DNA from 4 places in the Psychrobacillus sp. NPDC093200 genome. Region 4 is predicted to be linked to each of the others. Evidence: riboswitches for the same ligand, from Rfam matches in the RefSeq annotation. Region 4 holds a riboswitch; each other region holds the start of a gene.
What was found. Region 4 has a riboswitch for S-adenosylmethionine ahead of ACQKNZ_RS01935 (methionine biosynthesis PLP-dependent protein). Riboswitches for the same ligand answer to the same signal wherever they lie in the genome.
Positions count from the first base shown of each region.

Region 1: it holds a riboswitch for S-adenosylmethionine, as region 4 does, so the genes downstream of both, metA (homoserine O-acetyltransferase MetA) here and ACQKNZ_RS01935 (methionine biosynthesis PLP-dependent protein) in region 4, are expected to answer to the same signal.
Region 2: it holds a riboswitch for S-adenosylmethionine, as region 4 does, so the genes downstream of both, ACQKNZ_RS00410 (O-acetylhomoserine aminocarboxypropyltransferase/cysteine synthase family protein) here and ACQKNZ_RS01935 (methionine biosynthesis PLP-dependent protein) in region 4, are expected to answer to the same signal.
Region 3: it holds a riboswitch for S-adenosylmethionine, as region 4 does, so the genes downstream of both, ACQKNZ_RS12410 (MetQ/NlpA family ABC transporter substrate-binding protein) here and ACQKNZ_RS01935 (methionine biosynthesis PLP-dependent protein) in region 4, are expected to answer to the same signal.

Region 1 is NZ_JBNNVC010000002.1:849,056-856,718, forward strand. It holds gene speD (adenosylmethionine decarboxylase) at 187-1,002, opposite strand; gene metA (homoserine O-acetyltransferase MetA) at 1,205-2,113, opposite strand; SAM riboswitch class I at 2,312-2,416, opposite strand; gene abc-f (ribosomal protection-like ABC-F family protein) at 2,506-4,371, opposite strand; gene ACQKNZ_RS11965 (RAxF-45 family protein) at 4,480-4,632, opposite strand; gene ACQKNZ_RS11970 (hypothetical protein) at 4,683-4,910, opposite strand; gene ACQKNZ_RS11975 (sporulation protein) at 5,040-5,435, opposite strand; gene ACQKNZ_RS11980 (AI-2E family transporter) at 5,441-6,637, opposite strand; gene ACQKNZ_RS11985 (LCP family protein) at 6,708-7,658, opposite strand.
Region 2 is NZ_JBNNVC010000001.1:74,132-81,794, reverse strand. It holds gene ACQKNZ_RS00415 (homoserine dehydrogenase) at 2-988, opposite strand; gene ACQKNZ_RS00410 (O-acetylhomoserine aminocarboxypropyltransferase/cysteine synthase family protein) at 1,112-2,404, opposite strand; SAM riboswitch class I at 2,525-2,640, opposite strand; gene ACQKNZ_RS00405 (glycerol-3-phosphate acyltransferase) at 2,786-3,427, shown strand; gene ACQKNZ_RS00400 (YdcF family protein) at 3,441-4,028, shown strand; gene ACQKNZ_RS00395 (DUF2087 domain-containing protein) at 4,186-4,935, opposite strand; gene ACQKNZ_RS00390 (M3 family oligoendopeptidase) at 5,090-6,787, shown strand; gene ACQKNZ_RS00385 (RDD family protein) at 6,815-7,225, shown strand; gene ACQKNZ_RS00380 (lysoplasmalogenase) at 7,449-7,663, shown strand, end outside.
Region 3 is NZ_JBNNVC010000002.1:930,664-938,326, forward strand. It holds gene ACQKNZ_RS12400 (pyridoxal phosphate-dependent aminotransferase) at 1-895, shown strand, start outside; gene ACQKNZ_RS12405 (PPC domain-containing DNA-binding protein) at 1,352-1,855, opposite strand; SAM riboswitch class I at 2,007-2,119, shown strand; gene ACQKNZ_RS12410 (MetQ/NlpA family ABC transporter substrate-binding protein) at 2,214-3,032, shown strand; gene ACQKNZ_RS12415 (methionine ABC transporter ATP-binding protein) at 3,090-4,109, shown strand; gene ACQKNZ_RS12420 (methionine ABC transporter permease) at 4,106-4,777, shown strand; gene ACQKNZ_RS12425 (enoyl-CoA hydratase/isomerase family protein) at 4,793-5,569, shown strand; gene ACQKNZ_RS12430 (alpha-hydroxy-acid oxidizing protein) at 5,582-6,724, shown strand; gene ACQKNZ_RS12435 (CaiB/BaiF CoA transferase family protein) at 6,742-7,663, shown strand, end outside.
Region 4 is NZ_JBNNVC010000001.1:395,096-402,758, forward strand. It holds gene metC (cystathionine beta-lyase) at 1-537, opposite strand, end outside; gene ACQKNZ_RS01935 (methionine biosynthesis PLP-dependent protein) at 546-1,664, opposite strand; SAM riboswitch class I at 1,834-1,938, opposite strand; gene ACQKNZ_RS01940 (dipeptide ABC transporter ATP-binding protein) at 2,008-3,750, opposite strand; gene ACQKNZ_RS01945 (ABC transporter permease subunit) at 3,996-5,420, shown strand; gene ACQKNZ_RS01950 (ABC transporter permease) at 5,436-6,926, shown strand; gene ACQKNZ_RS01955 (ABC transporter substrate-binding protein) at 6,954-7,663, shown strand, end outside.

The DNA of each region.
Region 1 (7,663 bases), on a different contig from region 4:
TATAAAATTTCTATCCGGTCATAAACCGGGTCTTTCCGGTCATAAATTTTTTTATCCGGTCATTAACCTGGTCTATCCGGTCATAAATTTTTCTATCCGGTCATAAACTTGGTCTATCCGGTCATAAAGTCCATTCTCCCCACAAATGAAAAGCTCTGAGTAATTTACTCAGAGCTTTATTCAATTTTATTCTGATCGAGTCATGTTTTTTGCGTAAAAGATTTCGTCCATTTCTGTTTTTAGCTTTTTCGTTATCAATATTTTTTCTTCTTCTGAAAGTTCATCTTCGTTGTAGCCAAATAGGTAATTATTCAAGTCAAACTGCTTTAGCTTACATTTAGTATGAAAAATATTTTCCTGATAAACATTAACATCGATCATATGGTAAAATTCCTGCAAAGCATCTGGGATATAATTTTGAATGGAATTAATATCGTGATCTATGAATAATTTATGGCCTTTCACATCTCTCGTGAACCCTCTCACTCGATAATCCATGACCATCACATCAGTTTCAAAGGAATGAATCAAATAATTTAGTGCTTTTAATGGAGAAATTTCTCCGCAAGTAGAAATATCTATATCTGCTCTAAAAGTACTGATTCCTTCATCCGGGTGATATTCCGGATAAGTATGAACAGTAATATGGCTTTTATCTAGGTGACCAAGTACAGTTTCTGGTATTGGCCCCGGAGATTGCTTAAATGATTCTATCGGTGTTTGATCGACAGGTCCTTCCGATACTAAAATGGTTACACTTGCACCCTGCGGCTCGTAATCCTGCTGTGCAATATTTAATATATTCGCTTCTATAATTTCGGATACTTTGGTTAGTATATTAGTTAAGCGTTCAGCGTTATATTGCTCATCAATATATTCTATATATTTTTCCCTTTCTTCCTTGGTTCTCGTATAACAGATATCATACATATTAAAGCTTAATGTTTTCGTTAGATTATTAAACCCATGTAACTCGATTCTTTGTTTTGGTGTCAAACTCATAGACTTAACCTCGCTTCCAATAAAGTGTAAATCAATACCATTAAAAATATGTTTCTTTGTATAATACAATGTCTCTTCTCTTTTGTTTTCCCTAATATCTGAATAAATAAAACTAAAAATAAGAAAAACTCCTGTTTATTTAAACAGGAGTTCAATATACAAGACAAATATTACTTTCTTTCTGACTGTACAATAGAACATATTATTCCCAATCATAAGGAGTAGCTTGGTATACATAGTAATTTAACCAGTTTGAAAATAACAGATGCGTATGGGCTTTCCATGTATTCAATGGTTGACTAGAAGGATCATTATTTGGGAAATAGTATTTAGGCATCTCAACCTCTATTCCTTTGTTGAGATCTCTATTATATTCCTCTGCCAAAGTATGTGCATCATACTCTAAGTGACCAGTCACCATCACAAATTTGTTGTCATTCGATTTCACAAGAAATACTCCAGCTTCCTCAGAATTGGCAAGGATGGTTAAGTGTTCATTCCTTTCAATTTCTTCCCTTGAAACAGAGGTATAACGGGATACTGGGGCATTAAATTTGTCATTAAATCCTCTTACTAGATCCTCCACCTGATTAGTTAAAATGTGTCTAAACACTCCTGAACACTTTTGAGTAAGAGGAAATTTATCAATTCCATAATGATAATAAAGAGCTGCTTGGGCACCCCAGCAAATGTGTAACGTTGAGGTCACATTCAATTTAGACCATTCCATGATTTCCTTCATCTCTCTCCAGTAATCTACCTCTTCGAATGGAAGTTGCTCAATTGGAGCACCAGTAATAATCATGCCATCATACTTTTTTTCCTTAATTTCATCAAATGTCGAATAAAATGTATTTAGATGAGTTTTACTAGCATTTTTAGATTCGTATGTTGCTGTATTCATAAATGTTATATTTACTTGTAATGGTGTATTACCTAAAAGTCTTAATAACTGTAGCTCTGTTTTTTCTTTTTCAGGCATTAGATTGAAAATAACGATGTTGAGTGGACGAATATCTTGTTTATATGCTCTCTCTTGATCCATAACAAAGATTTTCTCTTCTTTTAATAACTTTGTTGCTGGTAATTGTTTTGGAATATTAATAGGCAATTTATTTCCTCCTTATAGAAAAGCATTAGAACTAACGTTTGTATAGTGAAAACATAGGTAAAATTACAAAGCAATTCAGATTTTACTTGAACCTTGTGGGTAAACTCTGAGCTTGACAACCAAAAACCAGATACCTCTTTCAAACAAAAACGCCCCTCTTTCCATGTAAGAAAAGAGGGGCATAAAGTTGCTCTTTAGCTCTTATCTTCCAAGATAATGTCTTGTAGGAGTTAGCACCTTTCTGTATAACAGAGGTTGCTGAAGCTTCAACGGGCCTAATCCCTTCGCTTCTCTTGATAAGAATATTTAATTGTTATAATTATTTGTCAATAAATAATATTAGCATGGTCTCTTATTTATATCAACCCATTTTCAAGAATAGCCTATTAATCTCATAGTTCTAACCACTTCTCCATTAATTGTTCCAACTGCTCTTCTGCGTGTAATTTCTTCAAGCTTAATGACTCATAGTTTGACCAGTCTGCCTCTACGTTAATCTGATTTTCTAAGTCACTTATTATCTTCTCTAGCTCATTTATTTGGTGTTCTAGTGGAACCTTATTTTCTTGTTTAGTGGTTGGTGATTTTTTTATGGGCAGCTGCTCCTTTATTTCTTTCTCCGAATTTTGTTTAGAGCTAAATTCAACCCATTTTTCTCTTGCCCATTCAAACGGGCCTTCATAAGTTGTAAGCTTGCCATTCTCTAGCCAAACAGTTCTTGAAAATAGTTTATTTAAGAAATATCTATCATGGGAAACAGCAATAATTGTTCCACTAAAATCATCCAATGCTTCTTCTAACACCTCACAAGAATCAATGTCCAGATGGTTAGTTGGTTCATCTAATATTAAACAATTGATGTCTTGATGCATTAACTGTGCTAGACGAAGACGCATTCTTTCTCCACCGCTTAAATCAGCAATTCTTTTGAAAACATCGGGTCCGTAGAACATAAACTTCGCTAAAATGTGGCGCGCTTCTCCTTCACTAACGTTCACTTTACCTCTGAAAATATCTATCAATCGAGCTTTTGGATCTCCTATTTCAAAATGTTGAGAAAGGTAGCCAAGTCTTACATTACTCCCAAATCGAGCTTCCCCTATATCAATTGTTTCTTCCCCTCTGAGAATATTTAATATGGTTGTTTTACCCGTTCCATTTCTTCCCACTATAGCAAGTCGATCTTTCCAATAAACATGCATATTTGTGTCATTTAAAATCTTTTTATCTCCAAAGCATTTGGAGACGCTCTCCATTATTACTACTTCTTTTCCACTTCTAGGTGCTGCGTCAAATGTCAGGTTCATTTTTTTAGGATCTATCAAAGGCTTTCGAACCTTTTCCATACTTTCTAGAGCTCGTTCCATATTTCTTGCTTGTCGATGAAGTCCTGCATTTGGAGGAACAGCCTGGTTAGCCCAAATTTTTAATCTCTTAATGGCTTCTTTCATTTTTTTTATCTTTTTTTGTTGTTCCTCATATTGCTGGAATTCACGAGTGAGCCTTTCTTCCTTCTCTATTAAAAACGAAGAATAATTACCATGATAAAGCGTTAACATCCCGTCCTCAAGATCGGCAACATTAGTGACAACCTTATCCAGGAAATATCGGTCGTGTGAAATTAAAACTACAGTGCCTGAATAGTTAACCAAATATTCCTCTAGCCACTCTATAGCATACAAATCTAAATGATTGGTCGGCTCATCCAAAAGTAATAACTGTGGACTGGTTAGAAGAAGCTGTCCAAGCATTATTTTTGTTTGCTCACCACCACTTAAACTTGAAAAAGGCTGATTGACAAAGCCACTTAGCTGTAACCCTTGAATTACTTTATCAATTTCAGAGTCAATACCGTATCCACCCTGTAAAGTGAATTTTTCCTGAATATCCCCATACTGTTTTAAGAGCTTTTCTAATATCTCGGAATCAGCTACTGCAAGCTCATGTTCTAGTTCGCTCATCTTTTGCTGAAGAAGCCTTATATCCTCAAAAGCATCATATAGCAGATCTTTCCCTGTAATATGATTTTCAAAAGTGGGGATTTGAGCAAGATAACCTATTTTTGTCCCTTTTTTGAATGTTATCGTACCTTGATCTGGTTTTTCAATACCTGCAATCAATTTAAAAAGAGTTGTTTTACCGCTTCCATTTCTACCAACTATCCCTAATTTGTCTCCAGACCTTATATCCAAGGTTAAATCCTCAAATATTGTGTTTCCACCAAGCATTTTACTAATTTCCTGTATTTTACATATCATTATAATTCGCTTCCTCTCCAAAATATAGCTGGAAGCATTTTTCTGCATACAAAAAGACTGCTCCATAAGCGAGCAGTCTCCTAAATGTGGTTCAGAAAGAATGGCTTATCAGCTGTGAATTTCATGTAATTGTTTAAAAAAGGACAGACTGGTCCCGTTCTTAGCAAATCCATGAGTAATCGCACAGGATATGGATAAAAATCCCAAAATAAATCCATGTGCATTCACAGTGTTTTTCATTCCTTCTTCACCTCCGATCATTAATGTAAGACTATTTTAACATATTCCACTATTTCCTACAATGTGAATTTTTATTCGTCACCTTTTAAGCCCTCTAAGCCAGGATCGTTAAGCTCGTTCGTGTTTGGCATTCCTTCATCATTTTCTTTATTAACTTCTTCATTCCCTGATTCCGGGGTAATACTATCTCTTGTATTATCGATCGTTTCTGGCGGTGGGACATCATTTGAAGTACGATCTTCTCCACAAGCAGTTAAAGGCAACAAAACTAATATTAACAAAACAATTAACTTTTTCATCGGCTGCTCCTTTATGATGCAATTATCACTTGTAAGCAATAATCTGCAGTCTCTTTTCACATAGAGTGGTCTTCAAATAGAATTTTATCCACAAAAAAACCAGCAATAAATGCTGGGATTCTTTGCTTTTTATTCCTCAATATCAAAATGTATTTCATCTTCGTCATTGTATTCGGAACCATTTTCAAACAAGACGGTCGTTCTTAAGATAAGTGTAGTCATTTCTTCTTCACCATCTGGAAGCCATCTTTCATCTGGCATTATCTCAAAAGGAATCATTTGCATATCCTTAGATGCGACAGTACCAACCAGTTCAATAGAATGCTTGGAAACAACCTTTGGTACTTTACCATTAATCACTTTAAAGACTTCTAATTTAATATTTTCAATTTGCTCATAGTCATGTACGCCATCAATATAGATAGTTCCTGAAAGATTTATACCGTGTTCGATATAAGGATGATCCACAATTGTATCAATCTTTATTGATTTCACTTCTATACTGGAGTTAAATTTTTTGGCCATTACTCTCATTCCACCTTGTTATTTGTGTACTCATAATGTTTTTCTACAACCGGTTCAAATTTATTGTACCTCTTTTTAAACAATGTGTAAAAATGGGAAACTATAACTTTTAAAATGGCATACCCCGGAATACCTAATATAACTCCAGGAACTCCGAATAATGCACCAGAAGTAATTAATACAAAAATAATAGTAATTGGATGCACATGTAGTGATTTACCCATAATTTGTGGGGATATAAATTTCCCTTCGATCAGTTGAACAACCGTCCATACAACAGCGAGCTTAATCAACATAAATGGCGATGTGACTAAAGCAATAATAGCTGCTGGAGTAATAGCTATAACTGGCCCTAGATAAGGGACAACGCTTGTTACCATAGCCAATACGCCTAACAATAATGCATAATCCATTCCAATAATGGTGAAACCAATAAAAATCATTATTCCTATGCACATGGAAACAAGTATCTGACCTTGGATGTAAGAGCTAATTTGCTTGTCTATGCTAGTAAATACCGATTTTAAATCCTCTCTCATACGAGGTGGAAATATTTTAAGAATATATGCAGGAAGCTTTTCTCCATCCTTTAAAAGGTAAAATAAGATAAAAGGCACAGTAACAATTGCTAATATGAAGCTAGTAAGTATACCGATAAAAGATGAAATACCAGTTGCTATACCAGTGAAGGTATTTTGGAAGAATGCTCCTAGCTCCTTTGGTAAATCATATAACAGATTAGCAACATCATTCTCTATTTGTAAATAATAAGAGCTAATAAAAGTATTTGTTCTCAAAAATGAATCTAATTGACTCAATACTTCTATAAAATAACCTGGGAGCTCTTCTGCCAATCTAAAAAATTGAGCTTTTAAAAATGGAAACACAAGAAATACCAATAAGGTAACAATTCCTACTAAAGCTAAAAAGATCAGAAGTATTCCGAGCACTCTTTTAACTTTAATTTTTTCTAGCATTCGCAATATCGGTCTAAGTAAATAATAAACAATGACCGCTAAAATGATTGGTAGTATAACATTACCCAAAAAAACTGTGAGCGGGACAAAGATAAAGGAAATTTCATCATAAATCATAATGATTAACCCAATCATCAATAGCAATATAAGGGTGAATATAGTATTACGCCCACCTAAAAACTTTATGTATCTCGTTGAGAAAAAAGAAGGCTTTTCTGGTTCCACTTTTACCAAACATCCTTTCCTATACCCTTATTTTACGAGTGTAAAGATTCAATATCAAATGTAGAAGCTACTAATTTGATAAAAAATCTTCTATTGCCTTCCTATTTTGATCTTTATCAATGACAATTACAGAACCAGCATGCTTATAGATCTTAAAAGAATAACTTCCTTCTACAGGAATCGTCATTTTGTCTATTTCTAATTTTCCACTAACTATTGCATCCATCACTCGAATAGCTTTATCTTTTCTTGAATAATCTGTTTGGATATATCCCTCTGCTGCACCTAAGAATTGAGGAACATTAGAAATGTTATCTATAGATAGCACTTCATCCTTTAAAGCTTCCATCACTTTTTGTTGTCGGGCAACCCTTCCAAAATCGCCTTCGTTATCTGCCCGGAATCTTGCATAACCTAGTAATTCCTTCCCATCTAATTGTTGCTCACCTTTAGTTAAGGACACACCAATTTTTTCGGACATATCTTTTTCCACGTCCATTTTTATCCCTTCGGGCGCAAGAATATCAACTAGCGACTCAAAGCTCCTAAAATCGATAAGGGCATAATGATGTATCGGGATATCAAACATATTCTTCAATGTTGCCTGAAGAGTCGGGACACCGCCCAAATAGTATGCAGTATTTAACTTATATGATTGATAGTTTGGAATATCTGCATAGATGTCTCGCATGAACGAGATAATTTTCACATCATTACTTTTCTTATCCCAGGAAATAACCATCATCGTGTCAGTTCTGGATTTTTCTTTCCCACCTGCTCCTGAATCAGCACCAAGGACTAAAATATTTTCTCGCTCGCCTTTAGACCAAGAGTCGCCCTCGAAAACGATTTCTTGATGAACTTTTGTTTCCTTCGCTAAATTATATCCTGCTCTATATTGTAAAAATGAGTAAGTACCTATAACTAATACAAATACGATAAGTATAGTTAATATCACTCTACCTTTTCGTAGCTTCTTCTTCGGTTTGTATCTTCTTTCTTTTACTTGTTCTTCATCCATTATAA
Region 2 (7,663 bases), 320 kb from region 4:
TTTATATAGTAATGAAAAAACCTGCGCGTTTTCCAATGATCTCTGCATAATCCTCTACCATTACACTAGCAGTAGGATACATACCAGCTCCAGGTCCTACCAATGTTAGTGTTCCAATATAGTTCGTATCTAAGGATACAGCATTATTTACACCTTCAATAGCATATAACGGATGATCTGGTCCCACTAATTGAGGTCCTACTGAAGCATAAAGCTCTCCGTTTTCATCCTGTTCGATTTCTGCCACATGGCGGTAACGGAGCCCGGTATCCTTCGCTTTACGCACATCCTCTAATGTAATTTCATCGATTCCTACTACACGTACCTCGTTCCAATCAGGCTGTTTTCCAAACGCTAATGCACTTAAAATCATTAATTTGCGAAATGCATCCTGACCAGAGATATCATTGTAAGGATCTGCCTCCGCATACCCTAATAACTGTGCTTCTTTTAACGCATCTTCAAATGGAGATTCCTCTAAACGCATTTGTGTCAAAATATAATTGGACGTTCCGTTTAAAATACCTTGAATCTTTTTTACTGAGTTTACTTGAAGTAGATTTTTTAATGTCTTAATAATTGGGACTCCACCTGCAGTGGTCGCCTCATACCCTACAAAAACTCCTCGTGACTTTGCGCGTTCCTGCAATGGGATACTATATTTTGAGAACATGACCTTATTTGCTGTAATGACGTGACAGCCCTTGTCTATCGCTCTACATAAATAGCTATAAGCCGGCTCTTCGTTAACTATTGCTTCAAAAACTACTTGAAGCCCAGGAATATTTTCAATATCCTCAAAGTCATCTGTCACTAATACGCCTGGGGTCTCGGGTCTTTCTTTAGCTAAATTATTAATGAGAATCGCACATATTTCGATGTCCAATCCTAATGACTTTTTTAAGTCTTCTCGTTTTTCATTCACAATGTGATAAATCCCTTGGCCGACTGTTCCAAATCCTAAGATTGCTGCTTTTATTTTTGCCATGCTGTCTCCTCCAAATGAATCTGTACAATTGAATTTAAATAATCGTACTTGAATAAAATTTCAATTAACTAATTGACTATTTTACATATTGTAGACTATTTCCACTCAATTAACAACAAAATTCTATCTAGAGAGGACATTTGTTTTCTCTAAAAGTACTTTTCCAAGTGCTTCTTGTAAATCTTCTACTGCCTCCAAGCCTACAGACAAGCGAATTAGATCCTCTGTAACCCCTGTTTTTACCAAATCCTCCGGTGTAAGTTGTTGGTGAGTAGTGGAAGCTGGATGAATAATTAGAGATTTTGCGTCTCCCACATTTGCTACATGTGACCAAATCTCTATATTATCGATAATATGTCTACCTGCTTCTCTACCTCCCTTTGCTCCAAATGTCAAAATAGAACCGTATCCATTCTTTAAATACTTTTTAGCAAGTTCATGTGTAGGATGGCTTTCAAGCCCTAAATAGTTAACCCATGAAACTTCCTCATTGTCATTTAAGTACTCCGCAATTTTCTGGGCATTTTCGTTATGTCTTGGCACTCGTAAGTGAAGTGTTTCTAATCCTTGAAGAAAGGAGAAAGCTGCTTCTGGGCTTAGAGAAGGACCAAAATCACGTAGCAACTGGACTCTTAGCTTTATAGCAAATGCCACGCCTGGAACATCGATTCCGTAGCGCAAACCATGATAGGTTACGTCTGGCTCTGTAAAGCCCGGGAATTTTTCAGAATTCCAGTTGAAGTTACCTCCATCAACTACTACTCCACCAATTGTTGTACCGTGACCTCCAATCCATTTTGTCGCCGAATGGATAACTATATGAGCGCCATGCTCAATTGGATTTGAACCAAACGGAGTAGCGAAAGTATTATCTACTAGTAATGGAACCCCCACTTCGTTTGCAATGGTAGCTACCTGCTCCACATCCAGTACATTTAAGCTTGGATTTCCAATAATTTCAGCAAAAAAACCTTTTGTCTTCTCAGTAACTGCTGATCTGAAATTCTCAGGATTCGTTGAATCTATAAACTTCACAGTAATTCCATAGCGAGGAAGTGTATGAGCAAAAAGATTAAAGGTCCCTCCATATAAGTTTTCAGCTGCGATAATTTCATCTCCAGCGCCTGCAATATTTAAAATAGAAAATGCAATGGCTGCCATCCCTGATGAAAGGGCCACTGCGGCAGTACCTCCTTCAAGTAATGCAATTCTTTGCTCAAAAACATCAACTGTTGGGTTTGTTATTCGGGAATAGATGTTACCAGTCTCTTTTAATGCAAATAGATTTTGAGCATGCTCAGTGTTTTGAAATACATATGAGGTTGTTTTGTGAATCGGTACCGCTCTTGATCCTGTGACTGGATCCGGTTGTTGTCCACCATGCAATAGAAGTGTTTCTTTTTGAAGATTTGTCATTTTGAATTCCTCCGTTATTAGTAGATTAGATGGATGCTTGGAGGCGGGAGAGGATTATAGAACTGCCAATGTAAAAACCCCTCTTCACTTAAGAAGAGGGGTCAAATTGACATGTTCCTCCTCTTATCTTCCAAATTCATAAAAGAATTTGTAGGATTTAGCACCTTTCCAAGTAAAAGAACTTGGTGGTTGCCGGGCATCGTAGGGCCTATTCCCTCCGCCACTCTTGATAAGAGTATTAGATTAGTGTTCCATCTTGTTACACAGTATAAATCCTCCGTTATTTATAAGTCAAGTTATTTTATATAAAATTCTGAAACTTCATCATTTTATAATCGTTTAATATAATAGATAGAATATTATTTTTGGGGGTGTCATAGAATGATTATTTGGAGTGTTAGCATTCTTTTAATAGGCTACTTAGTTGGTTCGATTCATGGATCAAAATTAGCCCAATGGATGAGTGGTGTTAATATAAAAAAAGAAGGCTTAAATAATTCAGGAGCTTCCAACGCCACCATAGTGCTTGGATGGAAGTATGGCGTTTTAGTAGGAGCCATAGATATTTTAAAAGGCGCAATTATGATTATTGGGGCAAGATTAATTGCTCCGCAGCTGACCTCACTTAGTACCTCTGAGCATGATTTTTTGCTTTATATAGCTGGTGCTGCTGTAATCTTAGGGCATAACTTTCCTATTTACACAAAATTTAAAGGCGGTAAAGGCACAGCTTCCATCATTGGAGTACTGCTAGCGTTACATTGGCCGATTGGATTAGCAGGACTATTATTGTTAATATGCATCACACTTTTGACTGATTATTTATTGATAGGTGTATTCTTTTTCTACCTTATCTTTATAGGAGCCTCTATATGGACCGCAGATGGAATAGGTCCAATCATAGTTGCAGGATTTCTATTTCTAATGGCGTCGTTCTTACATATAGAGAATGTTCAGCGGTTAATTCGAAAAGAAGAAGTAAAGATTTCCTCTGTTATGAAGAAAAAAAAGCCATCACTGTAAAAGGAGTGGTTAAATGAGCAAAAAAAAGAGGTGGATTGTGCTAGTTCCTTTAATAATAATGGCAACTAGTGGAGTCGGTATGTGGATGCTTACAAGCAAATGGCTAGAGGATGGATTAAAACCTAAGGCAAACGGTTCCAATGAATACGCAATTGTATTAGGGGCCAAGGTTAAACAAGGCCAGATTCCTTCTCTTGCACTACGATATCGTCTAGAGGCTGCACTAGAATATGCAAACACATATCATAATGTAAAGCTCGTTGTGACTGGAGGACAAGGACCGGACGAGGATATAGAGGAAGCAGTGGTTATGAAGGAATATCTCATGGAGAATGGAATCCCCGAGAGTCGAATAATCGTAGAAGATCAATCCACTTCTACGTATGAAAACCTTCTGTTCTCCCAACAGCTTCTACCCGATAGCGTTACCTCTGTCACAATTATTACGAGTGATTTTCATCTACAACGGGCAAAGATTATTGCAGAAGGAATAGGATGGAATGCAGATGTGGTTGCTGCTAAGACACCACAAATTTCAGAGTCAAAATTGCGATTACGTGAAAGGGCTGCCTTGCTCAAAACCTTTGTATCTGGAAAATAATAAAAGGGAGAGATGCAAAAATTATAATCTCTCCCTAGCTAAAAGAACGGATTGACTTCTTTATCCGAGCTCCCTTTGTTGCATCGATTCTCCTCTGTATCTTTCTATCCACTATAAGCTCTTGCAGAGTTTACTTGAGGCTCTTTTTAATTCATCGTTAATCCTTCACCCAATAAGTGCTGCCATCATCTTTTCTATCTAAAAACCCATACTCGATTAAATAACGTCTTAACGTCACATAATCCTCATAGACATTTTTTAAGATCGTATTTATTTCTTTTTCAGTGTAATTTTTCTCTTGTTCAAAACGTTGAATAATAACTCTAAGTGTTGAAAGCTTTTGTTTTTCCTTTTTCGGAAATTTTAGCATTGGTCCGTTAATCCCCTCGGGAAAAAATTTGCTTTCGAGTTCAGCTTGTTCTTCTTCCGTGATATTGTAGCGATCATCCACCATGGTTGCATTCTTGTGAACAGGCAGGAATGCAGGGGCATGATTATCTCTTTCCTTCAACAGTTCCATCATTGTTAAAAATATTTTCGCCTGTCTTTCCTTTTCCTTTAGAACAAACCGATGATTTCGAATAGTTGAGGCACTCCCTATTCCTAGCTCCTTTTGGATCTCTAAATCACTCTTCCCCTCAAAAAATAGACGAATCAGACTGTTTTGATGTTCGGTCAAGCCCGTTAGCTTTTTGTTTAAACCACTTAAATACTCAAAAATTGACACATGTTTGTTGCCGATATGACGAATCATAAATTTCTCAGCTTCATATAACACATTATTCTCCGGGTAGATGACACCCTTTTCTATCTGTTCCCCACATAGCAAACACTGAAAAACGTTTGTTTCTTCCACGTATCCCTTTTTCATCTCTTCAATGGTAACTTCCCAAAATTTTTCTATCATGACTAAAACAAACAACTCCTTAATATGTTTATTTATTTACAAACATATTATATTATTATCTATAATAAAACAAGTTAAATTATAAGTTGCAATTTATCTGAAAATAATAAACAATTAGAAGGAATAGATTAATATATATATAGGGGGAAATACATTGGTTACATTTAAGGAATACAAATATAAGAGACCAGATTTACAAGAAATGAAGATGGCTTTTCATGAACTATTGGCTAAAATGAAGGAAGCAACATCTGTTGAAGAGCAGAACTCGGTGATTGAAGAAATAAATGTAATTCGCAACAATTTTTCTACTCAGGCTAACCTTGTTTATATTCGAGCTTCTATTGACACAAACGATGAATTTTATCAAAAAGAACGAGATTTCTTTGATGAAATTAGCCCTGAGGTAGATGAGCTTGTAACGGAATACTATAAAGTTCTAGTAAATTCCCCATATAGAAACGTATTGGAACAGAAATGGGGTAGCCAACTATTTGATCTTGCGGACTTTCAAATCAAGGGGTTCTCTTCAGAGGTAATCAGTTTAATGCAAAAGGAGAATAAACTAACTTCTGACTACTCTAAGCTTGTTGCATCGGCCGAAGTCGAGTTTGAAGGGGAAAAATATACACTCGCACAACTCGGAAAATTTACGGAGTCTACTGATCGTGAAGTAAGAAAAAAGGCTAGAGAAGCTTCAGCTGGATTCTTTCAAGAAAACGAAGAAAAATTTGATAGTATTTATGATCAACTTGTTAAAATTCGTCATGAAATCGCAACTACACTAGGCTATAAAAACTTTGTTGAGCTTGGCTATGTTCGTATGAATCGAATCGACTATAACGCGGAAATGGTTAAAAAATTCCGTGACCAAGTACGTGATCACATTGTTCCTCTTGCAAATAAGCTATATGAAAGACAGGCTAACCGCATTGGAGTAGATAAACTTAAATTTTACGATGAACCACTTAACTTCTTAACAGGGAATGCTACTCCACAAGGCTCTCCACAATGGATTATTGATAATGGGAAGAAAATGTATGAAGAGCTATCTCCAGAGACAGCTGAGTTCTTTCAATTTATGATCGATCGTGACTTGATGGATTTAGAAGCTAAAAAAGGGAAAGAAGCTGGCGGCTATTGTACGTTTGTAGATGACTATGAGTCTCCATATATCTTCTCTAACTTCAATGGAACCTCAGGAGATATTGATGTTCTTACTCACGAAGCAGGTCATGCATTCCAGGTATATACTAGTCGCAACATTGGGATTCCGGAATATATTTGGCCAACCTTCGAATCCTGTGAAATTCACTCGATGAGTATGGAGTTTTTTACTTGGCCTTGGATGGAACTTTTCTTCAAAGACCAAACAGAAAAATATAAATTTGCTCATTTAAGCAGTGGGCTTCTCTTCTTGCCTTACGGAGTAGCTGTAGACGAGTTCCAGCACGCTATATATGAAAATCCAGAAATGACTCCTGCAGAAAGAAAGGCCACGTGGAGAAATATTGAACAAATTTACGTACCTCACCGTGATTATGATGGCAACAGTTATTACGAAGCTGGTGGCTTCTGGCACCGTCAGGGACATATATACGCAAGTCCTTTCTATTACATTGATTACACATTGGCGCAGATTTGTGCATTCCAATTTTGGAAACGTTCCAGAGAGGATCGTGAAGCCGCGTGGAGAGATTATTTACACCTTTGTAAATTAGGAGGCTCTATGTCCTTCACCAAGCTTGTAGAGGAAGCTCATCTCATTTCTCCTTTTGAAGAAGGTTGCGTGGAATCAGTTATTGGTACGATTGAAGATTACTTAAATAGCGTAAACGACGCTGCTCTTTAATATTAGAAAGTAAGGGGTTTATACTTTATGAGCAATCCTGCTGGTTTTTGGATACGCTTTTGGGCAAGTCTGTTAGATGCAATTATTATTGGAATACCGTTATCACTAATTAGCTTCATATTTTTAGGAGAAGGTGATACTTGGCTTACCACAATTGGTCAGACATTCTATTCCTTTGCAGTACCTATTTTTTGGGTGGGATATACGGTAGGTAAAAGAATCACAGGTATTCGAATCGTCCAGATAGACGGATCTAATGTAGATATTTGGACGATGGTAAAGAGAGATTTAATCGCAGGGCTTCTTTATGGGTTGACTTTAGGTATTGGTGTCATTGTAAGTGCCTTCATGGTAGGTTTACGTGAAGATAAGCGAGCTCTTCATGATTTTATAGGGGGAACTTATGTAACACATAATCCTCCTTATTATGAAGATTAAACGCCTATATCTGCCCCGGCAAGCAAATTTAGAAAAGCGAAGAGGCAGTTCCCGAGCGGTGAGCGGTCTCAGCTTTTTGAGATTTGATCTCTAGTGTCCGAAGTATAGGGCTGGGACAGCATGTCTCAGTCCTTTTAGTGTGGTTATATAGAATTTATTAGACTAGGACCTCATACAATATCAGGAAAATATTTGTAAATAACAAATTTAAAGGGGTGCAGTTATGTGGAGTAAAATCTTATCCATTGCTATTGCGTTAATGGGAATCATCTATATATTCTTGATTCCTCATGATCCAGTTGGATTAAAAATCACGTTCAAATTAATTCCTATGTTGCTTATTATTTTATTTGCGTTCCATCAAGCGCCTGGTTTGCCAAAGATTTATAAAACACTCATTATTTTAGGACTTTTTGTATGTATGCTTGCAGATGGATT
Region 3 (7,663 bases), on a different contig from region 4:
TCCTAATAAAGAGGTAGCCGTACTTTTTGGTACTAAAATAGGTTTAGTAGAGCTACCTTTAGCTATGATGAATGAGAAGGAATTAATGCTCCTTCCTGACCCTGGTTATCCAGATTATCTCTCTGGAGTAGGACTAGCAAATGTGCAATTTGATACTATGCCACTGTTAGAAGAAAATGCGTTTCTACCCGATTACAAGCAGCTTACCCCGGACCAAAAAGAGGCAGCGAGACTAATGTATTTGAATTATCCTAATAATCCTACGGGAGCCTCTGCTACTTTAGAGTTTTTCCAGGAAACTGTTGAGTTAGCAAAGGAAAATGATATAGCCATTGTCCATGATTTTGCTTACGGAGGCATCGGCTTTGATGGGAAAAAACCTATTAGTTTCTTACAAGCAAAAGGTGCTAAAGAAGTCGGAATTGAAATGTATACGCTATCCAAAACCTATAATATGGCAGGCTGGCGCGTAGGGTTTGCCGTAGGTAATTCTAAAATGATTGAGGCTATCAATATTATACAAGACCATCTTTTTGTCAGTCTCTTCCCTGCTGTTCAATCTTCAGCAGCAGAAGCACTAAATGGGTCTCAGGAATGCGTGGAAGAATTAGTGGCACTCTATGAAAAAAGAAGAAATACTTTCATAGATGCCTGTCGCAAAATTGGTTGGAATGTGAAAGCTCCTGAAGGCTCATTCTTTGCATGGCTTCCTGTACCAAATGGCTATACTAGTGAACAATTTGCTGACATACTTCTAGAAAAAGCAGATGTTGCTGTCGCTGCTGGCAATGGATTTGGTAAACACGGGGAAGGTTATGTACGCATCGGACTTTTAGTTGATGAGGATCGCCTGATTGAGGCTGTTGACCGTATAGAAAAGCTAGAACTTTTTTAAGAATTAGTTACTGTTATCATCTAAAAGATGTTTAAGTGAAGTTAAAAGACACTAATTTCTATGAAAATAATTGATAAATTGTCTTTATAACCGCATAAAAATTTTTATGACCGGATAGCGCGATTTTATGACCGGATAAAAATTTTTATGACCGGATAGCAACGTTTTATGACCGGATAAATTTTTTTATGACCGGATAGCAACGTTTTATGACCGGATAAATTTTTTTATGACCGTTCAATAAAAACAAGCTTAAACCTCTGGAGGTATCTTACATGAAAAAATTTATAGGACTATTTATACTTGGTATTTTAGTTTATTTTCTCATCACAATATTAATTAGTGTGTTTAAGTGAAATAGTCAACAAAATAAAAAAAGACTACAAAAGTAGTCTTTTTTTATGTCATATTCTATTGTTTATTTAAATTCTTTTATATGTTAACCTACTACACTTTCTATTCCTCTATTGACCTGGAGAACTTGCTCCCTTTCTCAATCGGATAAAACTGAATTGCACCAGTCTCTTCATCATGTTTCCGATGGAATTCCATCCCTTTTACTTCGGCTAAGACTAGGTCAACCGTAATTACAGGATTCTCACCTTTGATGAAGTGACCTCCAAAAACAGCACCATATTGATCACACATTGATCCGTGAAAATGTGTGGCATATTTTCCTTCTCGCTGACATATAACTCCTGTACCATGTAAAAATTCTATAGGTCCTTCTTTTACGATCATTTCATTATAGGCTACACCTATTTTCGAGGAATCAGCTGGAATTAAATAGACAAAGCCACACTTTTGAAAGCTTCCAAAGCAGCTAACGATAGTGGCAGAAGTAATTTGGTTGGCTTCACATATTGCTTCTATCCCTTCTATCAAATCTGTTCCATATTTTAATCTAGCACCAACTATTCTCTCAAAATCACCAACTGCAAAATTTGCTCTTATTGTCATGTCGATTCCTCCAATTGCATAATTATTTATTATCTTATAATTTTAATCTTTTCTAAAAAATTTTACTATTAAAAAATAGCTCTTGACTTTGTTAGTTTAGTATAGTAAATTTTCATTTATAGAATAAACGAAAAACTTAATAGCTTATTATCTCTTATCAAGAGTAGCTGAGGGACTGGCCCGTTGAAGCTCGGCAACCATCTATACCAAAAGTATAGAAAGGTGCTAAATCCTGCAAAACATTTTTGTTTTGGAAGATAAGAGAGGACAATGCATTTTTGTGTGCCTCTCTTTCTTTTTGAAAGAGAGGCTTTTATATTTATTCGAATTCTTTAATAATTATTAAGGAGGAATTTTAATGAAAAAGGTTGGTTTAGTATTATCAGGAGTTCTATTAACGGGGTTGCTTGCGGCTTGTGGTGATGAATCTACAGGTGACAAAGCCTTAGATGAAAATAAATTAGTCATAGGTGTAACTGCTGGTCCTCACGAACAAATAGCTGAGGTTGCAGCAGAAGTTGCAGCAAAAGATGGACTAGAAATAGAAATTAAAGCTTTTTCTGATTACATACTTCCAAACACAGCACTATCTGAAGGTAACCTAGACGCAAATAGCTATCAACATGAGCCTTTTCTAAATGCTTTCAACGAAGACCATGGTACTGAGCTAGTACCAGTTGGTAAAACTATTTTAAACCCAATGGGTATTTACTCTGAAAAATTTAAATCGTTCGAAGATTTACCAGAAGGTGCCACATTTGGATTACCAAACGACCCAACTAACGGTTCACGCGCATTATATATACTAGAGGAAAATGGCTTTATTAAAATTAAAGAAGATAAAAAAGAAAATGCTTCTATTTATGATATCGAAGAAAACCCTAAGAATATTGAATTTATCGAATTAGAGGCTGCTCAAATACCGAAACAGCTTAGCGAGGTAGACGCTGCGGCAATCAATACAAACTTTGCTTTGGCTGCTGGCATTAACCCGAAGGAAGACTCAATTCTTTTAGAGTCATCTAACTCTCCATATGTGAACTATATCGTTGTACGCGCGGAAAACGAAGATGATCCAACCGTTCAAAAGTTTGTAAAAGCTTATCAATCAGAGGAAGTCAGAACATTTATCGAAGAAGAGTTTCAAGGTTCTGTGTTAGCAAGCTGGGATGAGTAGAAATAACAAAAACGTTGCCGCAACCGGTAACGTTTTCTTTAGAAAGGAAGATTTAACATGATAGTTTTAGAGAATATTACAAAGGAATTCATCAGCAAAAGAAACACAGTAAAGGCTGTCAGTAACGTAAGTCTTCATGTAAGAAAAGGTGAAATTCACGGAGTTATCGGCTATAGCGGAGCAGGGAAAAGCACACTTATCAGATGTGTTAACCTGCTCGAAAAGCCAACAAAAGGCAAAGTATACATTAATGGCGAAGAAATAACCCCCCTTCCCCTTCCTCAACTTCGAAAAGTCAGAAACAAAATAGGCATGATTTTTCAAGGATTTAACCTTTTAAAAACTGCCACTGTTTACGACAATATCGCTATACCTTTAAAGCTGCTTGGCTACGACAAGAACGAAGTTAAAAAAAGAGTGGAAAAATATTTAAAAATAGTAGGCTTAACCGATAAGCATAAAAGCTATCCAAACCAGCTTTCTGGCGGCCAAAAGCAACGTGTAGCTATTGCAAGAGCTCTCTCCCAGGAACCAGAAGTATTATTAAGTGATGAAGCAACAAGTGCTCTGGATCCAGAAACGACTGACTCAATATTAGAGCTCTTATTAAAGATCAATAAGGAATTAGGTATAACTATTCTTTTAATAACTCATGAAATGAATGTTATTCAAAAGATTTGTGATCATGTGTATGTGATGGAAAACGGAGAAGTTGTAGAAGAGAACACAGCTATTAATCTTTTCACGAAGCCTAGTCATCCGACAACTAAAAAGTTCTTAAACACAATTAGTCAACGTAACTTATCCCCTTCCCTTATTTCTCAGCTCCATGTGACGGGTGCAGTCACTCGCTTGACTTTCGTTGGGGAAAGTACTGGAAAACCATTATTAGCAGAGGTTAGTCAGAAGTTTGATGTACAACCAAATATCTTAACGGCCAATATTATTGAATTGAAAAACGGAATTGTCGGTAATATCGTGATTCATTTAGTAGGAGAAAAAAATCAAGTACAATCAGCTATTCGCTTCTTAGAAGAACAAGGAGTTGGAACTGAGAGCTTGGAGGTGCACTCATGAGTAGATTCGAACAATTCACTAATCAATGGTTGCCAATCATCGGAGAATCTGTAATTGAAACATTTCAGATGGTAGGCATATCTTTATTCTTTTCCATAATCATTGGTATCCCACTTGGAATACTTATCGTTCTAACTAGACCAGGTCAAGCGTTACAAAATGCGGTTATATACCAAGTTAGTAACCTTCTGATTAATATAATTCGTTCTATTCCATTTATTATTCTACTATTTTTTATCCTTCCTTTTACTAAATTTATTGTTGGAACTACGATCGGTGTTAAGGGTGTTATCGTTCCATTAGTAATTTATACTGCTCCATATATTGCACGATTGATGGAATCCGCACTTTTAGAGGTACAGAATGGTGTCATTGAAGCTTATACAGCGATGGGAATTAAAACTCCTTCTATCATTTGGCATGTGCTACTGCGTGAGGCACGTCCTTCAATTATTTTAGGCTTAACTATTTCGACAGTAGGTTTAATCGGAGCTACGGCAATGGCAGGTATGGTCGGTGCAGGTGGTCTTGGTGACCTAGCATATCGTTTTGGGCATTTACGATATGAAGAGGATATCATGTATGCCACGGTGCTTATATTGATCATTCTAGTTCAAGGTATTCAGTCTATCGGTAACAGATTAGCTGCAAGGATAAAAAAAGATTAAACGGAGGCATTTCTAATGACAAACCAATTGCACATAGAACGTAATGGGCCTATTGCTACACTTGTATTTAATAGAGCTGAAAAGAAAAACTCATTTTCTCTCGCTATGTTTAAACAGCTGGGTCAAATCTTAGAAGAGTTAGAAAAGGATACTTCTATTAAATTGCTTATTTTAAAAGGAGTGGATGAAACCTCCTTTTCTTCTGGAGCAGATATAACCGAGTTTTTAGAAAATCGTTTTTCTGCTGAGAAAGCGAAGGCTTATAATGACTTAACGCTTGAATCGGTTGAAAAACTATACCGCTTTCCTAAGCCGACTATCGCACTTATTAAAACATTAGCTATTGGTGGTGGTTTAGAGCTAGCTAACTCTTGTGACTTTAGATTTGCTTCGGCTGGAAGTAAGCTTGGTATCACTGCAGCAAATATAGGAATTATATATAATCTAACAAGCACTAAGCGATTGGTAAATTTGATTGGTCCTTCTAAAGCTAAAGAGTTACTTTACACAGCTAAGCTTATTTCTGCTAAAGAAGGACAGGAAATTGGTTTAATTGATTATGTTTTTCCAATGGAAGAAGTGGAAGAGGAATGCTTGATTTTTGCTAACAAAATTGTGAGCAAATCCTCCACTGCAAACAATGGAATCAAGCAAGTTATCCAGTCTATTTTAGATGGAGAAAATGAAGAAACGCTTGAGATAGAGCAGTTGATATTAGATTCCTTCAGCTCTAAGGATTATACAGAAGGTATTCAAGCATTTTTAGAAAAAAGAAAGCCCAATTTTACATAAGAGGTGTAGATCATGAGCAATGCTAAAAATAATGACTTACTATTAGGAAATATAGACAATCACACAAAATATCCAATTGACTTTAAGGAATTAGAACAGGAAGCGAGAGAAGCATTAGAACCTGGTCCCTTTGGTTATATCCGTTCATCGGCAGGTGGAGAAGAAACCTACAATAAAAATATAAGTAGCTTTTCCAAATACTCGATAGTTCCAAGATTCTTAACAGATGTCTCTTCTTTGAATACAGAAGTAACAATATTAGGTCATACATATCCGCATCCTCTTTTCATCGCTCCCGTCGGTGTAAATAAAATTGCCCATGAAGATGGAGAAATTGCTGTTGCGAAGGCGGCAGCAAAATTTAATTTTCCTTATATACAAAGTACTGTGTCGAGCTATTCTATTGAAGAGATTGCCGCAGCAACTCCAGGCAGCTCAAAGTGGTTTCAGCTTTACTGGTCCTCCAATAAAGAAATTGCTTTTAGTATGGCAAGAAGAGCGGAAGCTGCTGGCTACGAGGCAATCGTGTTAACAGTGGATACGGTTATGCTTGGATGGCGCGAGGAAGATATTCGCAATCAGTTCTCCCCTCTTAAACGCGGCTATGGTCAAGGTAATTACGCAACAGACCCTGTTTTTATGGCTGATTTAACGGAGCAATCTCAGGAAGCCATTGTGGATAGCATCCTAGAAAACATTTATCATCCTACATTAAACTGGAATGATATTACAGAGTTAAGGAATCACACATCCCTTCCTATTTTGATTAAAGGTATACTTCACCCGGATGATGCCAAGCTGGCAATTGAAAAAGGAATTGATGGTATCATCGTATCCAATCACGGAGGTCGTCAGTTGGACGGTGTTATTGCAAGCATAGATGCTCTTTCAGGTATTGTGGAAGCTGTAAATGGAAGCATTCCAGTTCTATTTGATAGCGGAGTGAGAAGAGGTTCTGATGCTGTTAAAGCACTTGCTCTTGGTGCAACTGCTGTTTGTATTGGGCGACCATTCGTATGGGGACTTGCTGCCGGTGGACAGAAAGGTGTAGAAAGAGTATTAGAAAATTTCCTGCAGGAGACTAAGGTTTCAATCTCCTTGGCGGGTGTACGCAATATGGAAGAACTTAGAAATATGCTGGTCATTAAAGGTTAAAGATAAGGTGGTTTATCATGATAGCACAAGCTTTGACAGGTATGAAAATAGTTGATCTTTCTCAGGTCCTCGCGGGTCCCTATTGCTCTATGGTTCTAGCAGATATGGGAGCTGAAGTTATAAAAGTTGAGAAATACCCAAATGGGGATGATACTCGCCAAATGGGACCTTATGTTAAAGAAGAAAGTTATATATATATGATGGTGAATCGAAACAAGAGAGGTATATGCCTTAATCTAAAAAAAGAGGAAGGCATTCAGATATTGAAGGAATTAGTCAAGGATGCGGATGTTATTATTGAGAATTACAGACCGGGTGTAACTAACAAGCTTGGAATAGACTATGAAACTTTAAAAGCTATTAATCCATCGCTTATATATTGTTCTATTTCTGGATATGGACAGACCGGACCCTATAAAAACAAGGGCGGCTATGACATTATGGCGCAAGGTCTCTCTGGAATAATGGATATGACTGGAGAACGTGAAGGTAAGCCTGTAAAAGTCGGCATTGCTATACATGATATAGCAGCAGCACAAACAGCCATACAGTCAATTCTCTCTGCTTATATTTATCGGTTAAAATCAGGAGTTGGTCAATACATAGACGTATCCTTAGTAGACGCAGGTCTCGCTTGGACGGTTTGGGAGGCAGCTGCATATTTTGGTAAAGGCGAGATTCCTAAGAGAAATAGTACAGCTCATCGTGTCTCTTCTCCCTACCAAGGGTTTCAAACTAAGGATGGTTCTATTTTAATTGGTGCTGGCAATCAAAAACTTTGGGAAAAGTTATGTATATATGTAATAAATAAACCAGAGTGGATTAATGACAAACGATTCCTAACCAATTCTATACGAACACAAAATGTAAACCAACTTGAGTTGGAAATTGAAACTGTCCTTCAAGAGAAATGCTCATCCGAATGGCTATCATTGCTTG
Region 4 (7,663 bases):
TGTCATGAAGGTATTGTCTAAAAAGGTTAGACAATTATTGGCTTTAGCTATTTCTACAATACCGGCAATATCAGTTATACCTACTCTCGGATTTGAGGGAGTTTCTATATATATTAGTTTGGTATTGGACTGAATTGCCTGCTCAACAGCATCTAAATTAGAAAGGTTAACAAAAGAATGCTCTATACCAAAGCGAGGTAAAACCTCGGTCACAAAGCGAAAGGTGCCACCATAAACGTCCTCCGTCATGATTATATGGTCTCCGGCAGATAACAGCATTAAAGAGGTTGATATCGCTGCCAGACCAGAAGCGAAAGCAAATCCTCGCGTACCACCCTCTAGCTCTGCTATGGTTTTTTCTAATGCTTCTCTGGTTGGATTACCAGACCGACTATAATCAAATGGGCCGAAGCTATCCAAACTTTCCTGATGGAAGGTAGAAGATAAATAGATTGGAACATTCACAGCACCGGTTCTTCTTTCATAATCACCTCGAGTTGAAGCAGTAATTAAACTAGTTTCAAGTTGTTGATGAATAGATTCCATTAAACAATAACCTCCTTCTCTAAAGCTACAAATACTTGCTTTAAGTCATTGATTAAATCTTCCGCTTCCTCAATACCAACAGAAAACCTTAATAAACTATTATCTACTCCCCGAGCAATTCGTTCAGATTCTGGTATATCTGCGTGTGTTTGAGTGGCAGGGTAAGTAATGAAGCTTTCCACACCACCAAGACTTTCAGCAAATATGATTAACTTTAGCTTTTCTAAAAAAGGACCTACCAGTTCGCTTCTTTGAAGACGGAAGGAGAGCATGCCACCCTTGCCTGCATAGAGAACATCTTTTATTAAATGCTGTTGCTCTAAAAATTTTACTAACTTCTTTGCGTTTGCTTCATGCTGTTTCATTCTTAGATGGAGAGTTTTTAACCCACGTATCAACAGCCATGAATCAAATGGTGAAAGGACTGCACCTGCTGCGTTATGGTTAGCCTGTAATTTCTCGCCCAATTTAACGCCTTTTGATACAACCAACCCAGCCAGTACATCATTGTGACCTCCGATATATTTAGTAGCACTATGTATGACAATGTCTGCGCCAAGTTCTATTGGCCTCTGTAAAAAAGGAGTTAAGAAGGTATTATCCACAATTAAAAGTAACTCATGCTTCTTAGCTAACTCCGCGTATAGCTGAATATCAATCTCTTGCATTAACGGATTAGTAGGTGTTTCAAGAAAGATTGCCTTCGTATTTTTGGTAATAAGAGATTCCACCTCTACGTAAGAGGTAAATTTACTATAAATAGTCCTAATATTATAGGAGTCAGAATATTGATTGAAAAGGCGATAAGTACCTCCATATAAGTCCTCTGGGGCAATCAATTCATCACCTGAACGGAAAAGGGAAAGGACCAATTGAATGGCTGCCATTCCCGAACTACAGGCAAATCCTGTATCGCCTTGCTCTAGCTTGGCTATTCCCTCCTCTAAAATAGCTCGTGTAGGGTTTTTAGTTCGAGTATAGTCATAGCCGGTAGATTGGCCAAGACCATGATGTTTATAGGCTGTGGATAAATAGATAGGAGGATTAACTGCTCCAGTTTTTGGATCACAATGATTACCTAATTGAACTAATTGTGTATTAATGTGAGTTTTGGACATTGTTATTCACCTCTTATTATTAATAGGTTCAACATTTCGAAAATAAATCACAAAGTAGATTCTAAGATAAAAAAATTCAGGATAAATATAGAATAGAAAAGCATTTTGCCAAATAAAAAGAGGGCTCTCTTCATAAGAAGAGAACCCCCAATATAGATTGAAGTCATTCTTCTTATCTTCAAGACAAAAATGTCTATTGGATTTAGCACCACACCTATAATGGCTGGTTGCTGAGACATCATAGGGCCAATCCCTCCGTCTCTCTTGATAAGAAATAAAAATATATAATTTTCAAAATTTAGCGATAAGTAAGTTTATCATGGGATGAATTTAAATTCAAGAGTTATTTCACATTTGGAATTGCTACCCAGTGACCGGAGGAAACTTCCACAAGCTTAGATTGCTTCAATTGATATCTATCCTCTACATTTGATTCCTCCAAAAGCTTCCTTTTTTTCTTAGCTTCTACCTTAGGATCAGGAATAGGGATTGCTGCTAATAGGGATTTTGTATAAGGATGTTGTGGGTTAGAATAAAGCTCTTCACTTTCCGCAAGCTCCACAATTTTACCAGCATACATCACCGCTACCCGATCACTAATATGCTTAACCATAGATAGATCATGTGCGATGAAAAGGTAAGTTAGACCTAGTCTATGCTGTAAATCCTCTAGTAGTTCTACAATTTGTGCCTGTATAGAAACGTCTAAAGCTGATAGTGGTTCATCACAGACTATAAAGTCAGGCTCTACTGCCAGTGCTCGGGCAATGCCGATTCGTTGTCGTTGGCCACCTGAAAACTCATGTGGATAACGCATGGCATGGGAGGAATCCAACCCTACCATTTTTAGTAACTCTTCTACACGTTGTTTTCTTTCCTCTGTATTTTTGCTCAAACGATGAATATCTAATGCCTGGCCGATAATATCTAACACCTTTAAACGAGGATTTAAGGAAGAATACGGATCCTGAAAGATAATCTGCATATGTCGTCGCATCGTTTTTAATTCACTTTTACTCAAACGGTTGATGGCCATTCCCTGATAAAGCACATCTCCATCCGTAGGCTCATGTAACCGAAGAATGGACCGACCGGTAGTTGATTTTCCTGAGCCAGATTCTCCTACAAGTCCAAGGGTTTCTCCAGGTTTGATGAAGAAGCTGATATCATCAACGGCCTTCAGCACATTCCCTTTGCCTAATTGGAAATGCTGCTTCAAAGATTTGACCTCTAATAACGGCTTGCCATTTTCTAAACCAATGGAACGAAGCGGTGGTCTCTTGGGTTTCTTCCTTTCATCTAAACGAGGAAGTGCATTTAATAATTTTTTTGTATAGTCATGCTGAGGATTTTCAAATATCTTTTCAGTTGTCCCGGTTTCTACAATTTCGCCGTTTTTCATAACTGCCACTCGATCGCACATACCTGCAACTACACCCAAATCATGAGTGATTAAAATAATGGAGGTGCCAAATCTTTGCTGCATATCCTTCATTAAATTCAAAATCTGAGCCTGAATGGTAACGTCTAGTGCAGTTGTCGGTTCATCTGCTATTAATAGCGTTGGCTTGCAGGCAAGTGCAATAGCGATCATAACTCTTTGGCGCATACCACCTGAAAATTCGTGAGGATACTGGTTGTAGCGCTCTTCGCTATTCTTAATGCCTACTAGCTTCAAGATTTCAACTGCTTGGTTCTTTGCCTCTTTTTTAGAAAGCTGCTGGTGCTTGATAAGACTTTCTGCAATCTGTGGGCCAATTCGAATGGTAGGGTTTAAAGATGTCATGGGATCCTGGAAAATCATACTGATATCTCTTCCTCTAATATTCTCCATTTCCTTTTCGGTTTTTGTCTCAAGAGATTCTCCTAAAAATTCAATGGAGCCATTTTTCATGAAGGAGGGGGGAGAAGGCAGCAGGCGCATGATGGAGCGGGCAGTGACACTTTTTCCACTACCTGATTCTCCTACAATGCCAAGTGTTTCTCCTTTTCTTACTTCAAAGCTTACGCCTCGAACAGCCTCAAATTCATTGTCGTTTGTTAAAAAAGAAATCTGTAAATCTTTTACTTTTAAAATAGTTTCCATGAAAACCACCTATCTGATTAAAATCTTCAATTTATTATTTATGATTCATGCTCTTTCAGTAGAGAGCGTATATTTTAAGTAATATGAGCGGTTTCTACAAAAAAGAAGACTAAACACGCACAATTATGGCGCATTTAACCCTACGCTTAATAGAACCAAATTATTTGCGTTGACTTAATAGTAGTTCGAATCTATACTATACTATACCACTCGGATTTATACAATATAGGGAGGGGGTATTTGGTATGGGAAGAAAATCTTCTTCCAACGCACTAAGTTTGACCTATGGAAGACTACAACATCATTCTTTCTTTAGAATCTTATTATTTTTACTTGGCTTGCCAGTTCATATAATAACCTTTCTACTTTTTTACCTAAAAAAGCAGAAGGATCCTAGTTCTTCCTTAAATAGCGATCTAAAGTCTTCACTTGTGGCAAGGGGGATAAAAGAGGAGCTATACGAGGAGTTTAAGGAGCAGTATGAACGAAAGCATGCCTTTTTTAATGAAAAAATTAATGAAGAAAAAATGACAGTAGAAATAAATAAACTCGTGGAAGATAGAGTAGAAAAGCTTGTATCCAATGAAATGAATGAAATACATGAGTTAAATGGTACTAAGCCACTCACTTATACAACATATTTTTTAGGTTTATTAGAGAATACTGCATTTCTAATTGTTTCGTTTATTCCTGGCTTACTGATGTATATTTTATTGGGTCTTTATAGTAATGCGTTTAGTAAATTTATTTTTGAAAGATTGATCATGAGTATCTTTGTTATAACAGGCGTTTCGGTTTTGGTGTTCACCATTTTATATTTATCGCCTTTTGACCCTGCTGCTAACCTTTTAGGAGAAAGTGCCACTAAGGAACAGATTGCTGCGTTCAATCAAATGCATGGGTTAGACTTGCCTTATCTCAATCAGCTATGGAATACAATAAAAGGAATTGTAACATTTGATCTAGGAGCATCCTTTACAGGTAATGAGGATGTTGCAACAAGTATTGCCAATAAGTTCCCAGTTACATTAATGATTGCAATCTTCTCTTTATTAATGGCAGTAGTAATAGCTATTCCTGTAGGAATTATATCTGCAACTAGACAAAACTCCTTCTTAGATTATGCCTTTATGTTCATTGCTTTAATTGGATTGTCCATACCAAACTTTTGGCAAGGTCTTATATTCATCTTGAACTTCTCTATTAAGCTACAATGGCTTCCTGCAACTTATAGTCCGCAAAACTGGTTATCAATTATTATGCCAGTGATTGTGCTTGGTACAGGACTTACTGCTTCAGTAGCTAGGATGACTCGTTCCTCCGTATTAGAAATTATAAATGAGGATTATATTATCACTGCAAAAGCAAAAGGCTTAAACCAACGCCAAGTGCTTTGGAAACACGCCATTGGAAATGCAATGATTCCGATTGTCACTGTTATCGGCTTACTGTTTGGTGGAATGCTTGGAGGAGCGGCTGTAACAGAGAAGGTATTCAATATTAGCGGGATTGGTAGCTATATTGTCGATAAACAATTTATCCCCGATATACCGGCTATTATGGGTGGAGTAATCTATATTGCAATAACCATTTCCTTGGTTAATGTGCTCATCGATATTTTATATGCGTTTTTTGATCCGCGTATAAAATCTAAGATGAAGCAATTGTAAGAAGTAGGTGTAAAAGTGGTAACTAAAAAACAACATGCATTAAAGCTGTCACGAGAATATACACAGGCGAACTTTGCAGGAGTACTTTCTCTTCTAGTAACTATAGTTTTATTATTTAATAGTTTTGATTTTGAGATGGGCACGATTAAGCCGATTGCTTGTAGTATTTTTGCTGTGTATGCCTTTTTTACAGCACTTCAATTTTTTATTAACTGGAGAATGAAGCGAGAGCTTTTGGATCTAGGACATTTAAAATCATCTACAAGAAGGCTTGGCTATGTCCAAATAATTGCGATATTAACTGCTAATGTCTTTGTATCCTCGTTTGGTTTTAACTTGATAAAAGAAAAGAAAACACCGGAATATACATTTAGCATTTGGATGATTTTCACCCAGCTGTTTATCCTAGTTATTTCTGCATTTAATCTTTTTAAACCATATGTGTCAGACACTTTTTTAACCTCAATAGGTATTTTAATCGTTATTTTAGTTCTTCAAGTATTTACTTTGATAGCTGTTGCCAAGTATGTCAGAGATGAAGGGGCACCAGGGTGGATGCAAGGCCTAGCCATTGTATTAATCATTACGTCTCTAACGGGTAATATTTTTAACTTTGTGCTTGGTATTAGTTTAATCATTAAAACCCGAAGTAACAGTCTTTCACGCATAGTGAAGTGGAACACGATGTGGGATAAAATCACTCGTAATTCTACTGCTATATTAGGAATGTTTTTTATCGTTCTTATGTTCGCTTTGTCTGTAACTAGCAGGTTTACGTTTGACTATGATTTTGCAGTAGAGAACAACTATGAGGCATTGCTCCAGCCGCCAAGCTTGGAGTATCCATTTGGTACAGATAATTACGGAAGAGATTTATTTTCTCGAATTATTTTCGGGGCAAGAATATCCCTAATAGTGGGCTTTGCTTCGACCCTAATTCCATTCGTGGTTGGAGGAGCATTAGGAGCGTTGGCAGGCTATTATAGCAAGCGTACAGATAACATCATTATGCGTTTGCTAGATATCTTGTACGCAATACCAGGAATATTACTAGCCATCGCTATTATTGCAGCATTTGGAGCAAATACTACGAATCTTATACTAGCTTTAAGTGTTGGTTCGATTCCGACTTATGCCCGAACAATGCGAGCTAATGTAATGATGGTATCGAACTACGAATATGTAGACTCGGCTCGAGCTTTAGGAGCTTCCAATCTATCAATCATCTTTAAGCAAATTGTTCCCAATTCACTTGCACCTATGATCGTCAAAGCTACACTGACGATAGGCACAGCAGTAATTGCAACAAGCAGCTTGAGCTTTTTGGGTCTTGGAGTAGAACCCCATATACCAGAATGGGGCAATATTTTAAAGATAGGCAGTACTTATTTAGAGTCCAATTCCTATTTGGCGATTATACCGGGTTTAGCAATTATAGGACTCGTATTATCTTTCAACTTTTTAGGTGACGGACTTAGAGATGCATTCGATCCGAGAATGGATTAAAGCAAGCTCAACAAGGAGGAAAAAAATATGAAGAACACAAAAGGATTATTAGCTTTATTGTTCACTCTAGTTTTAGTATTGGCGGGCTGTGTTAATACTAAATCAGATGTTGATAAAGCAACTGACAAATCCGATTCCAAAACAGAGCAAGGTGACGTTGTAATTGAATTATTAGGCATGAGTTCTAGTGAAGCGGATATGAACATTGTACGCGACCAATTAATTAAAAACGGCTTTGAAGTAAAACTAAACATACAACCTGATTACGGTAGTTTTACAGCTCAAAAAGATGCTGGAAACTATGATTTGGCATTATCAAGCTGGACGACAGTTACAGGTAACCCAGATTATGCAGTACGTGCATTATTTAAATCAGATGGCGATAACAGTATTATGTCTGATAAGAAAATTGATGAATTAATTGAAAAAGCAAGTACAGAAACACCGGAAGAATACACAAAAACGTATAAAGATTTTGAAGAACTTCTAGTTTTAGAAAAAGCTTATATTGCACCTTTGTATAACTCTTTTAAAGCGCAAGGAGTAAACAAAGAATTGTTGAATGAAGAGACAGTAAGACTAGCTAAATCTCGTGCAATAGCATGGGAGACAATTGACTTTACAGACACTTCTAAAAGAAACTCTGAACCATTGGTTATGCAACAAGGTATTGCATCGTTAACTTCTTTAGATCCTATCAAAGGCAATGACGGTTCTATCAATACATTGAATACAAA